DNA from 3 places in the Acidovorax sp. T1 genome. Region 2 is predicted to be linked to each of the others. Evidence: predicted binding sites of a transcription regulator. Region 2 holds the regulator's gene; each other region holds the start of a gene.
What was found. The regulator FNR, encoded in region 2, switches genes on or off when oxygen is low (the NO sensors DNR and NnrR bind a similar motif). The targets are predictions, from matches to a motif close to TTGATNNNNATCAA.
Positions count from the first base shown of each region.

Region 1: a site for FNR is predicted at 2,283-2,296, ahead of cyoA (ubiquinol oxidase subunit II). Genes of this name have one in related genera too.
Region 3: a site for FNR is predicted at 2,606-2,619, ahead of clpB (ATP-dependent chaperone ClpB). Genes of this name have one in related genera too.

Region 1 covers NZ_CP021648.1:3,467,438-3,471,581, reverse strand. Annotated here, with positions in the region: gene cyoB (cytochrome o ubiquinol oxidase subunit I) at 1-1,113, opposite strand, end outside; gene cyoA (ubiquinol oxidase subunit II) at 1,122-2,189, opposite strand; gene CCX87_RS16155 (MFS transporter) at 2,477-3,811, shown strand; gene ybeY (rRNA maturation RNase YbeY) at 3,883-4,144, opposite strand, start outside.
Region 2 covers NZ_CP021648.1:2,479,807-2,483,950, forward strand. Annotated here, with positions in the region: gene hemN (oxygen-independent coproporphyrinogen III oxidase) at 1-1,320, opposite strand, end outside; gene fnr (fumarate/nitrate reduction transcriptional regulator Fnr) at 1,510-2,232, shown strand; gene CCX87_RS11620 (hypothetical protein) at 2,256-2,549, opposite strand; gene CCX87_RS11625 (FixH family protein) at 2,609-2,881, opposite strand; gene ccoG (cytochrome c oxidase accessory protein CcoG) at 2,957-4,144, opposite strand, start outside.
Region 3 covers NZ_CP021648.1:1,135,195-1,139,338, reverse strand. Annotated here, with positions in the region: gene clpB (ATP-dependent chaperone ClpB) at 1-2,530, opposite strand, end outside; gene CCX87_RS05475 (molybdenum cofactor biosynthesis protein MoaE) at 2,739-3,215, opposite strand; gene CCX87_RS05470 (hypothetical protein) at 3,266-3,496, opposite strand; gene CCX87_RS05465 (hypothetical protein) at 3,565-3,822, shown strand; gene CCX87_RS05460 (hypothetical protein) at 3,832-4,144, shown strand, end outside.

The DNA.
Region 1 (4,144 bases), 990 kb from region 2:
CGCGCCCGTGGGGATCGAGATGATCATCGTCGTGATGCCAAAGAAGGTGTTTACGCTGGCACCCGAGCCCATGGTGAAGAAGTGGTGCAGCCACACCAGGTACGACAGGATGGTGATCACCACCGTGGCATAGACCATGGAGGTGTACCCAAACAGGCGTTTGCGGCAGAACGTGGCCACCACCTCGGAGAAGATGCCAAAGCACGGCAGGATCAGGATGTACACCTCGGGGTGGCCCCAGATCCAGATCAGGTTCACATACAGCATGGGGTTGCCGCCCAGCTCGTTGGTGAAGAAGTTCGTGCCCACGAAGCGGTCCAGCGACATCAGCACCAGCGCGGCCGTCAGCACGGGGAAGGACGCGACGATCAGCGCGTTGGTGCACAGCGCGGTCCAGGTGAATACGGGCATCTTCATCAGGTTCATGCCCGGCGCGCGCATCTTGATGATGGTGACGATCAGGTTGATGCCCGACAGCGTGGTGCCCACCCCGGCAATCTGCAGCGCCCAGATGTAGTAATCCAGCCCGGTGCTCGGGCTCTGCGCCCCCAGGTTCGACAACGCCAGCCAGCCCGAGGTGGAGAACTCGCCCAGGAACAGCGACACCATCACCAGGATGGCGCCGGCGGTGGTCATCCAGAAGCTGAAGTTGTTGAGGAACGGGAACGACACATCGCGCGCACCGATTTGCAGCGGCACCAGGTAGTTCATCAGGCCTGTGACCAGCGGCATCGCCACGAAGAAGATCATGATCACGCCGTGGGCGGTGAAGATCTGGTCGTAGTGGTGCGGCGGCAGGTAGCCCATGTTGTCGCCAAAGGCCATGGCCTGCTGCAGGCGCATCATCACGGCGTCGGCAAAGCCGCGCAGCAGCATCACCAGGCCCAGGATCATGTACATGATGCCGATCCGTTTGTGGTCGATGCTGCAGATCCAGTCGCGCCACAGGGGGCCCCACAGGCGGAACTTGGTGATGCCGGCCATGACGGCAATGCCGCCCAGGACCACGGCAATGAAGGTCCACAGCACGATGGGCTCGTGCGCCATGGGAACGGCGTCCCAGCTCAGGCGGCCCAGCGCCCAGTGGGATGGAGAAAGGGTTTCGGAGGTCATAGGGAGACTTATTGGCGGATGCTGGCGCCGGATGTGGATGCCGGTGCGTTGCGGGTTTCAAGTGCTGCTACCACCTGTGCGGCGTTTTGCACGGTGCAGACGTCCTGGGGCAGGTTCAGGCCCGCGGCGCGCATGTAGGCGTCGCCACCCTGGGCGTCAATGGCCATCATGTGGTGCATGCACATCTTTCCGTCTTCCACGCAGCGGTTGAGCACCTTGTCGTACAGGCCTTCTTCCACCGTGGCAAAGCGCTGCACGGGGTCGCGCTCGCTGGGCTTGACCAGGTTCAGGTAGGTGCTCTTGTCCAGGGGCTTGCCTTCGGTCTTGGCCTTTTGCACCCACTGGGCAAAGTCGCCATCGCTCAGGCCGTGGAACTTGAACGTCATGCCCGAAAAGCCCGCGCCGCTGTAGTGCGACGACATGCCCTTGTACACGCCGGGCTGGTTGATCACGGCGTTCAGCTCGGTCTGCATGCCGGGCATGGCGTAGATCATGCCGGCCAGGTCGGGCACGTAGAACGCGTTCATGGTTGATGTCGCGGTCAGCTTGAACAGGATGGGGCGGTCCACCGGTGCAGCCAGCTCGTTCACCGTGGCAATGCCCTGCTCTGGGTAGAAGAACAGCCATTTCCAGTCCATGGCCACCACTTGCACTTCCAGCGGCTTGACATTGGCCGCCAGCGGCCGCTGGGCGTCGATGCGGTCCAGTGGGCGGTAGGGGTCGAGCTTGTGCGTGCCGATCCAGGTCAGTGCCCCCAGGGCAATGATGATGAGCAGCGGCACGGTCCAGATCACCAGCTCCAGCGTGGTGGAGTGGTGCCACTCGGGGTCGTAGTCGGACTCGGTGTTGGCTGCGTTGGACTGGCGGTATTTCCAGGCAAACCACAGGGTGAGCGCAATCACCGGCACGATGATGAGGAGCATCAGCAGCGTGGCGGTGATGACCATCTGGCCCTGTTGGGCGGCAATATCGCCGGCCGGGTTGAGAACGACCGCCTTGCTGCAGCCGGCCAAGCCGGCGGTCATGGCGATCGCTGCAAGCCAGGTGGGCCTGCGGAGTTCCTTGTTGTTGAGCATGCTAGGGGTGCGACCAAAAGGCGCTTAGGTGTAAACGCGAATGACTGAGGTTTCGGAATGTAGTACAGCCAGTGAAATTGTCGATTGGACATTTTGTCCAAGATCAATGGCGACCCGGTGGTTTTGTGTTTGTCTGGGTGGATTTTTGGCTGTCTGCTCCCGGAAATTTGCCCGCTTTGGGGGTGGCTATCAGGGTTTTCCTGTGCGCCCCGCCTGCAAAAACGCAGCGGCGGGGCGGTTTTCGGGTGTAAAAAAGAGCCGTCGCATCCGTTGCTTGAGGAGTCTTTATGGTTAATCAAAGTGCTGCCGCACTGCCCGTGCCCAGTTTTGAGAGTTCGATGTCTCTGGCGCGCGCCCATACCGATGAGGATGTGACACCCGGCGAGATCGCGGTGGGGGTGATCATTGGGCGGTCCTCCGAATACTTTGACTTTTTTGTCTTCGGCATTGCCTGCGTGCTGGTTTTTCCCTCGCTGCTGTTCCCGTTCCTGTCGCGGCTGGACGGCACCTTGATGGCTTTTGCCATCTTTGCACTGGCTTTTGTCGCCCGGCCGGTGGGCACGGCGATTTCCATGGCGGTGCAGCGGCGCTGGGGGCGCGGCACCAAGCTGACGCTGGCGTTGTTTTTGCTGGGCGCCTGCACCGCAGGCATGGCTTTTTTGCCCAGCTATGCCTCGGTGGGGAGCAAGGCCATCACCGCGTTGGTCATCTTGCGCATCGGTCAGGGGCTGGCGCTGGGCGGCACCTGGGATGGCCTGCCGTCGCTGCTGGCCATGAGCGCCCCCCCGGCGCGGCGCGGCTGGTTTGCCATGATCGGGCAGCTGGGCGCCCCGGTGGGCTTCATTCTGGCGGCCAGCCTGTTTGCCTATTTGTATAGCAGCCTGAGCGTGGCGGAGTTTCTTGACTGGGGTTGGCGCTTCCCCTTCTTCGTGGCCTTTGCCATCAACGTGGTGGCCCTGTTTGCCCGGTTGCGCCTGGTGGTGGGGCAGTCGTATGCCGAATTGCTGCAGCAGCTTGAATTGCAGCCGGTGAGCGCGACCCAGGTGGTGCGCCACGAAGGCGGCAATGTGCTGCTGGGTGCCTTTGCCGCCCTGGCCAGCTTTGCGCTGTTCCACCTGGCCACGGTGTTCCCCTTGTCGTGGATTGCCATGTATTCCGAGCAGTCCATCACCGAAGTGTTGGGCGTGCAGATTGTCGGGGCTTTCCTGGCCGCCGCTGCCATCGTGTTGTCCGGGTGGCTGGCCGACCGGGTGGGGCGGCGCAACCTGCTCGGGTCCATGGCGGTGTTGATCGGGCTGTTCAGCTTCGCGGCGCCCTGGCTGCTGGGCGCAGGCTCTGTGGGCAACAACGTGTTTTTGCTGGTGGGGTTTGTGCTGCTGGGGCTGTCGTATGGGCAGGCATCGGGCACCGTGACCGCCAATTTCTCGCCCCGATACCGTTACACCGGGGCGGCGCTGTCGGCCGACCTGGCGTGGCTGCTGGGGGCCGGGTTTGCGCCCCTGGTGGCTTTGGGGCTCTCGGCCCGGTTTGGCCTGGGGGCTGTATCGCTGTACTTGCTGTCGGGGGTGGTGTGCACCTTGGCGGCGCTGCGCATCAACCGGTTGATAGAGCGCAAGGAGTAATGCCGCCGCTGGTGCCGCCGCTGGTGCGGTCCCGGTGGGGCCCCATCAGCGGATGCGCTGAGAAGCCGCCTTCACTTGGCGTAAGGGTCGGCAAACCCCAGCGCCTGCAGGATGGCGGTTTCGTAGGCCTCCATCTCGTCGGCGTCGGCGGCGCTGGTCTCGTGGTCCCAGCCCTGGGCGTGCAGCGTGCCGTGCACCAGCAGGTGGGCGTAGTGTTCTTCCAGACTTTTGTTCTGCTCGCGCGCTTCGCGCTCCACCACAGGGGCGCAGAGCACCAGGTCGGCGGTTACCACCGGCTCTTGGGTGTAGTCGAAGGTGAGCACGTTGGTGGCG
Region 2 (4,144 bases):
CGCGATGCCGCGCACAAAAAACCAGCCCATGGGCGTCACCTTGACGCCCTCGGAATCCAGCACGACAAGGCCTTGCTCGGCCATGGTCTCCAGTTGCTCCAGCTCCGGCGCGAAATACGTCCGAAAATCAATGAGCCACGCCTGCTCCATGGGCTCGAACTGCACTTCGCCCTGGCACATGAGCGCCATGATGACCGCCCTGCGCACCAGGTCGTCGCGGTTCAGTGCCAATCCTCGCACCACCGGCAAACGTCCCTGGTCCAGATGGTCGTAATACTCCTCCAGCGACTTGGCGTTCTGACTATAGGTGGCCCCCACCCTGCCGATCGCTGACACACCCAGGGCAATGAGATCGCAGTCGGGCTGTGTGCTGTAACCCTGAAAGTTGCGGTGCAATCGCCCCTGCCGCTTGGCAACAGCCAGGGCGTCGGTAGGCAGGGCAAAGTGGTCCATGCCCACGTACACATAACCTGCGTCCATGAAGGCATCGAGCGAGCGCGACAGCATGGTCACCTTGGCGGATGCGGCGGGGAGCTCCGTCGAAATGATGCGTCTCTGGGGCTTGAAGCGGTCGGGCAGATGGGCATAGGCATACAGGGCGATCCGGTCGGGGCGCAATTGCGCCACCTGCGCCAACGTGCGGTCGAACGACTCGGGCGTCTGGCGCGGCAGTCCGTAGATCAGATCCACATTCACCGACTCAAAGCCCAAAGCGCGAGATGCCTCCACCAGCGCAAACACCTGCTCTGCCGGCTGGATGCGGTGCACCGCCTTCTGAACCTCGGCATCGAAATCCTGCACGCCGAAGCTCAGCCGGTTAAATCCCAGCTCCGCCAGCACCGCCAGGCGCTCCGCGGTGACAGTGCGGGGATCGACCTCGATGGAATACTCACCACCCGGCGCGAACGTGAAGCTGCGCCGCAACGTTGCCATGAGTTGCCGCAGTCCGTCATCCGAGAGAAAAGTGGGCGTGCCGCCACCCAGGTGCAGCTGACTGACCACCTGCCCGGTGCCGCAGTGGGCTGTGTGCAGATCGATCTCGCGGCTGAGGTAGCGCAAATACACATCGGCACGGTCATGGTGCTTGGTGATGATCTTGTTGCATGCGCAGTAGTAACACAGCGATTCGCAAAACGGAATGTGGACGTACAGGGACAGTGGCAGTGCCATGGCCGTGGTACCCACCCGGCGCTGCGAGAGCGCCAGCACGTAGTCTTCGTGCCCAAACGCCTCCACAAACCGGTCCGCGGTGGGATAGGAGGTATAACGAGGCCCTGGCACGTCAAAACGGCGCAGAAGTTCTGGTGAAACAGCGGTCATGGGAAAATATCCTTGCGTGCACCAGTACTGTGCCGTACCCTTCAATCGACGTCCTTGACCTTAATCAAGAGCACGAAGGGACGCAGCGGTGACAATTTGATTCATATCAGCCACCGGGTCGCAGCGCGGGACAATTGCGTCCCAACAGACATCAGCCAACTATCCCGGCCCAACCAGGTTCCAGTGTCCATGAATCCGCAAACCATCAAAGTCGCCTGCTCCAACTGCAACCTGCGAGAGCTGTGCATGCCCGTGGGTTTGAACGACCAGCAGTTGCAACGCATTGATGACATCGTGGCTGTGCGACGAAAAATCAAGCGTGGCGGCACCCTCTTTCGCAATGGAGAGTCATTCACCTCTCTTTATGCCATTCGCACCGGTTTTTTCAAGACCTGCGTCGCCACTGAAGACGGGCGTGACCAGGTCACGGGTTTTCAGATGGCCGGTGAAATCATCGGGCTCGACGGCATCGTCAACGATCACCACACCTGCGATGCCATCGCCCTCGAAGACGCCGAAGTGTGCGTCATGCCCTTCGATCGCATCGAAGAACTGTCGCGTGAAGTCAATGCCCTGCAACACCATGTTCACAAGATCATGAGCCGCGAAATCGTTCGCGAGCACGGTGTAATGCTTTTGCTCGGCAGCATGCGCGCGGAAGAACGCCTCGCTGCGTTCCTTCTCAATCTGGTGCAACGCCTGCACGCCCGTGGGTTCTCGCAATCCGAGCTGGTATTGCGGATGACGCGGGAAGAAATTGGCAGTTACCTGGGACTCAAACTGGAAACCGTGAGCCGCACGTTCTCGAAATTTGTGGAGGACGGCACCGTGGAAGTCAAACAGCGCCATGTCCGCATTCTGGATACCGAGGCCCTCAGGCGCATCGTCAACAATCAGCAGGCCTGCCACTGATCGTCATACAGAAATGTGCCCCCTTACGGGCACGATGAAACCTTGTGGCAATCGTCCGGCCGTGCCTCTGGGGGCACCGGGCAGCGGTTGAGTTCAAAGGATGACATGGACAGCAGTGTCGTCAGCGCACTGGCAAGCATGGTAACAATCCAGAAGACAAAGAACGCAAGGGTATAAACGCCCTGGCGCGACAGCGTCAATGGCTGGCCAAACCAATGCAGATCCTGCGGATCCACCATGGCAAAAACCAGCATTTCCAGAATGCCCGCCACCAGAAAGGCAGGCCATGCAATCCACATCAAGCGTTGTTTCCACATCGTCTTGTCTCCTAAGATTTTTCTGAAGTGATGTGCATCCACCAGGCTGGCATTGAATCTCAGCGAGGTTGGTCCCCGGCAGGTGTCGCCGCGTGGTTGCGGGCCTTGAGTGCCGGGGCCAGGCTTTTTTCAGGCTGCGCCAGCGTCTGGTTGATCTCCATTCCCTTGCGGTAATAGTCTTCCTCAACGACAGGGTCCGGCCGACTGACGGCGAGCCACAACGTGACGAATCCGGCAATCACCACAATGACCGGCCCGGCAATCACCAGCCAGACATGACCAAACTTCCACCAAGGCTGCGGTTCAGAAGCAACAACGGGGCTGGATGACATAAAACCTCCTCAGCTTGTCAGCAATACAGATCACAAGACACCACGGAACCTGCAGTGACCTGCAGTGACCTGCATTTAACGCGGCACCAGGAAAATGGATTTTTCGGTCACTTTGCCACCGCCTTCCAGTGCCGAAATATCGAAATGAATCGCATGGGAACCAGGAGCCGCCGATCCATAAGGAATCTGGAGTCGCACGGCCACCCAGCGGGATTCTGCGGCGCCAATGTCGACCTCCTGCTCAGAGGCCACTTCAAGGCCCTCCAGCCCGTTCGCTGAAATGCGATAGCGCTGCGCGGCCTCGGTGGCATTCATGATTTGCAGCCGATAGACATTTTCCAGCTTACCCCCGGCAACAATGCGGGACAAGGCGGCACGGTCACGCACGATATCCACTTTCAGGGGGGTGCGCGTTGTCAAGCTGGCCAGCATGCCCACGCACAAGGCCACCAGAACCGCGGTGTAAATGAGCACGCGGGGGCGCAAGACATGCCGCAGGATTTGCGATTGGCTCCAGCGATTGAGCACACCATTCTGGGTCGAATACCGTATCAACCCCTTGGGGTAGTTCATCTTGTCCATGACGGTGTTGCACGCATCCACGCACAGGCCGCAGCCGATGCACTCATATTGCAAACCCTTGCGGATGTCGATGCCCACCGGACATACCTGCACACACAGCGTGCAGTCGATGCAGTCGCCCAGGCCCTTGGCCTTGTAATCCACCGTCTTGACCCGGGGACCACGCGGCTCGCCTCGGGCTTCATCGTAGGTCACGATCAGCGTATCGCGATCGAACATTGCGCTCTGGAACCGCGCATAGGGGCACATGTATTTGCACACCTGCTCCCGCAGAAAGCCCGCGTTGCCATAGGTGGCCAAGCCATAGAAAACCACCCAGAAAATCTGCCAGCCGCCGGAAAAAGCCAGCAACTCGGGACCCAGTTCCCGGATCGGCACGAAGTAACCCACAAAGGTGAATCCCGTCCAAACGGACACTGTCACCCACACGGTTTGCTTCAGGAACTTCTTGCGGATCTTCTCGAAAGTCCAGGGACTCGCATCCAGTCGCAGACGCGCACTGCGATCACCCTCGATCTTGTGCTCTATCCACATGAACATCTCGGTGTAGACCGTTTGTGGACACGCAAATCCGCACCACAAGCGACCGGCCACCGCCGTGAACAGAAACAGCGAGAGCGCCGAAATGATCAGCAACCCCGTCAGGTAAATGAAATCCTGCGGGTAAAGGACCAGTCCAAA
Region 3 (4,144 bases), 1.3 Mb from region 2:
TGGGCGGGAAGCGCCCTTCCAGCAGCAGCTTGGACAGCGGGTTCTCGATGCGCTGCTGGATGGCCCGCTTGAGCGGCCGCGCACCAAACACCGGGTCGAACCCCACCTTGGCCAATTCTGCCAAGGCGGCGTCGGACACCTGCAACTCCAAATCCATCTTCGCCAGCCGGGTTTGCAGCAGCTGCAGCTGGATCTTGGCGATCTTGGCGATGTGCTGCGCGTCGAGCGCGTGGAACACCACCGTCTCGTCGATGCGGTTCAAAAACTCGGGGCGGAAATGGTTTTTCAGCTCGCCCCACACCGCTTCCTTGATGTCCTCGCTGTCCTGCCCCACCATGGCCTGGATCAGGTGCGAGCCGATGTTGCTCGTCATCACGATCACGGTGTTCTTGAAGTCCACGGTGCGGCCCTGGCCGTCCGTCAGGCGGCCGTCGTCCAGCACCTGCAAGAGCACGTTGAACACGTCCGGGTGGGCCTTTTCCACCTCGTCGAGCAGCAGCACGCTGTAGGGCTTGCGGCGCACGGCCTCAGTGAGGTAGCCGCCCTCTTCATAGCCCACATAGCCCGGAGGCGCGCCAATCAAGCGTGCAACGCTATGCTTTTCCATGAACTCGCTCATGTCGATGCGGATCAGGTGGTCTTCGCTGTCAAACAAAAAGCCCGCCAGCGCCTTGCACAGCTCGGTCTTGCCCACGCCCGTGGGGCCGAGGAACAAAAAGCTGCCCGTGGGGCGGTTCGGGTCCGACAGGCCCGAGCGCGAGCGGCGAATCGCGTTGGCCACGGCGGCAATCGCCTCGTTCTGGCCCACCACGCGCTCGTGCAGCCGGGTTTCCATCTGCAAGAGCTTGTCTTTTTCGCCCTGCATCATCTTGGCCACGGGAATGCCGGTGGCGCGGCTCACCACCTCGGCGATTTCCTCGGCGCCCACCTGGGTGCGCAGCAGGCGGTTGGGCTGGGCCGCACCATCTTTGCCTTCTTCCTTGGCCTGGGCTTCCTTGAGCTGCTTTTCCAGCTCGGGCAGCTTGCCGTATTGCAGCTCTGCCACCTTGTTGAAGTCGCCCTTGCGCTTGAGTTCCTCGATCTGCTGCTTGACCTGCTCGACCTGCTCGCGCACATGCTGGCTGCCCTGGGCTTGGGCCTTCTCGGACTGCCAGATTTCGTCAAGGTCGGCAATTTCCTTTTGCAGGGATGCAATCTCTTCCTCGATCAGGCCAAAGCGCTTTTGCGAGGCTTCGTCCTTCTCGCGGCGCACGGCCTCGCGCTCGATCTGCAGCTGGATCAGCCGGCGGTCGAGCTTGTCCATCACCTCGGGCTTGGAGTCGATCTCGATCTTGATCTTCGATGCCGCCTCGTCGATCAGGTCAATCGCCTTGTCGGGCAGGAAGCGGTCGGTGATGTAGCGGTGGCTCAGCTCGGCGGCGGCGACGATGGCCGGGTCGGTGATCTCCACGCCATGGTGCAGCTCGTATTTTTCCTGCAGGCCGCGCAGGATGGCAATCGTCGCCTCCACCGTGGGCTCGCCCACCAGGATCTTCTGAAAGCGCCGCTCCAGCGCCGCGTCTTTTTCGATGTACTTGCGGTATTCGTCGAGCGTGGTGGCGCCCACGCAGTGCAGCTCGCCACGCGCCAGCGCGGGCTTGAGCATGTTGCCCGCGTCCATCGCGCCCTCGGCCTTGCCGGCGCCCACCATGGTGTGCAGTTCGTCGATGAAAACGATGGTCTGCCCTTCGTCCTGCGCCAATTCCTTGAGCACGGTTTTCAGGCGCTCCTCGAACTCGCCACGGTACTTGGCCCCGGCCAGCAGCGCCGCCATGTCCAGGCTCAGCACACGCTTGCCCTTGAGCGACTCGGGCACCTCGCCCGCCACGATGCGCTGGGCCAGGCCTTCAACAATGGCCGTCTTGCCCACGCCGGGCTCGCCGATCAGCACCGGGTTGTTCTTGGTGCGCCGCTGCAGCACCTGGATGGCGCGGCGGATCTCATCGTCGCGGCCGATCACCGGGTCGAGCTTGCCCATTCGGGCGCGCTCGGTCAGGTCAATGCAGTATTTCTTGAGGGCTTCGCGCTGGCCCTCAGCCTCGGCGCTGTCCATCTTCTGGCCGCCGCGCACGGCGTCAATGGCGGCTTCCAGACTTTTGCGCGTGAGGCCGTTTTCCTTGGCGATGCGCGCGGCCTCGCCCTTGCTGTCGATCACGGCCAGCAAAAACAGCTCGCTGGCAATGAACTGATCGCCGCGCTTGATGGCTTCTTTTTCAGTGGCCTGCAGCACGCGGCCCAGCTCGGGCCCGCCCTGCACCTGGTCGTTGCCTTGCACCTGCGGCAGCCGCTTGACGGCCGCCTCGGCTGCCGCCAGCAGGCCGGGCACATTGACCCCGGCACGTTGCAGCAGCGCCTTGGGGCCGTCGTCCTGTTGCAGCATGGCCTGCAGCACATGCACAGGCTCGATGTAGGCGTGGTCATTGCCCAGCGCAATGCTTTGCGCGTCGCTCAGGGCTTCCTGGAACTTGGTGGTGAATTTGTCGAGACGCATGGTCCATATCCTCCGAATTGCAGAGCACTTGAGGCAGTGTGTGCCTGATTTCAAGACAGTGCCGCGGCGGCAGGATTGACCTGCATCAGTGAATCATCCAGGCGCCATCGCCGTCGAAACTACTGTTTTGATAGCTACCAGCGCTTTACCAACAAGCGCTTGCGGGCAATTTCATCCAAATTTTCAGTTCGGGGCAGCGATACGGGCTTCAGGCATTGCTCGCCGTGATGCCCCAGCGCGCCAGCGCGGCGTCGTCGCTCACGCGCGCGTCCACCCAGCGGGCGCCCTGCGCGGTCTGCTCTTTCTTCCAGAACGGCGCCTGGGTCTTGAGGTAGTCCATCAAGAACTCGCAGGCCTGAAAGCTCTGGCCCCGGTGGGCGCTGGTCACCGCCACCAGCACGATCTGGTCGAGCGGCTGCAGCAGCCCCACGCGGTGGATCACGCGGGCGCCAAAGATGTCAAAGCGCCCAAAGGCCTCGTCCACCATGGCTTCGATGGATTTTTCGGTCATGCCGGGGTAATGCTCCAGCTCCATCGAGGCCACGGCGTCGCCCTCGTTGCGGTCGCGCACCGTGCCCACAAAGCTGCAGACCGCCCCCACGCCCTTGTCACCACGCCGCAGGGCGTTGAGTTCGGCAGACACATCAAAGTCTTGCGTCTGGATGGATACACGGGGCAGGTTCATGGCAGGCTCAACAACGGGCGAAATCATGGGCGGGACGATCGCATCAGCCATCACGGCGAACGGTGCAGGCGCGGTGCGGCAAGCAGCGCACGCTCTTCCTCCACCACCTGCTGCAGCTGCTGCAGCGCGGGCGATGGCGGCAGCTGGGCCAACAGCCCCTGCAAGCGCGTAACGTCGCCCACGCTGGGTGCCACCTTGATCTGCGCCGAAGCCGCCGCCAGGTTGCCGCTGCGCACCAGCGCCATCACCTTGGCGGGCCATTCACTCTTGGTTCGTGCCATGGGAAGGTTTTTTGAAGGGAAAAGGGATTGTCTGTAGCATTCGCCCGCACTGTAACCCCAACCCGCCCATGGCCACGCAAACCATCACCACCGCCAGCTACAAGCTGTTTCCGTCACCCCGCAACCAGCACCGCAACGCCGTCTTCGAGCACGAAGTGTTTGTGCCCCACCCCTATGCACTGATCGATCTGCCCAGCATGCACCTGGCCGGCAAATACACCCTGTTTGCGGCCTGCCGGCTGTCGGACATGAAGATGGGGCAGTTGGTGACGTTCGAGCTGGCGGCCGATGGGGTGAAATTCGAGCGGCTGTTCACCCCCGACTGAGCATTGCCCATGGACGACGACAACCAGATCCACGTCCCGCCCTCCTTCATGGCGGTGTACAGCGACGCCCGCGGGCGGCTGACTGAAAAGGCCAATGGGGTGCGCACCCGCTATGAGCTGTGCGAAGACCTGGCAGGCCACCTGGTAGAGCACGCACAGACGCTGTACCACGTACAGGCGCCGTCCGAGGCCGAGATTTTGCGGCGCATCCATGCCGGCCTGTGCACGGCCGAATCGGGCGTATCGGCGCCCGAAGCCACCTGGATCGTCACGCGGCTGGCCGAGTTGCTGGCGTGGCCCTGCCCGGAACTGCGGGCGCCGC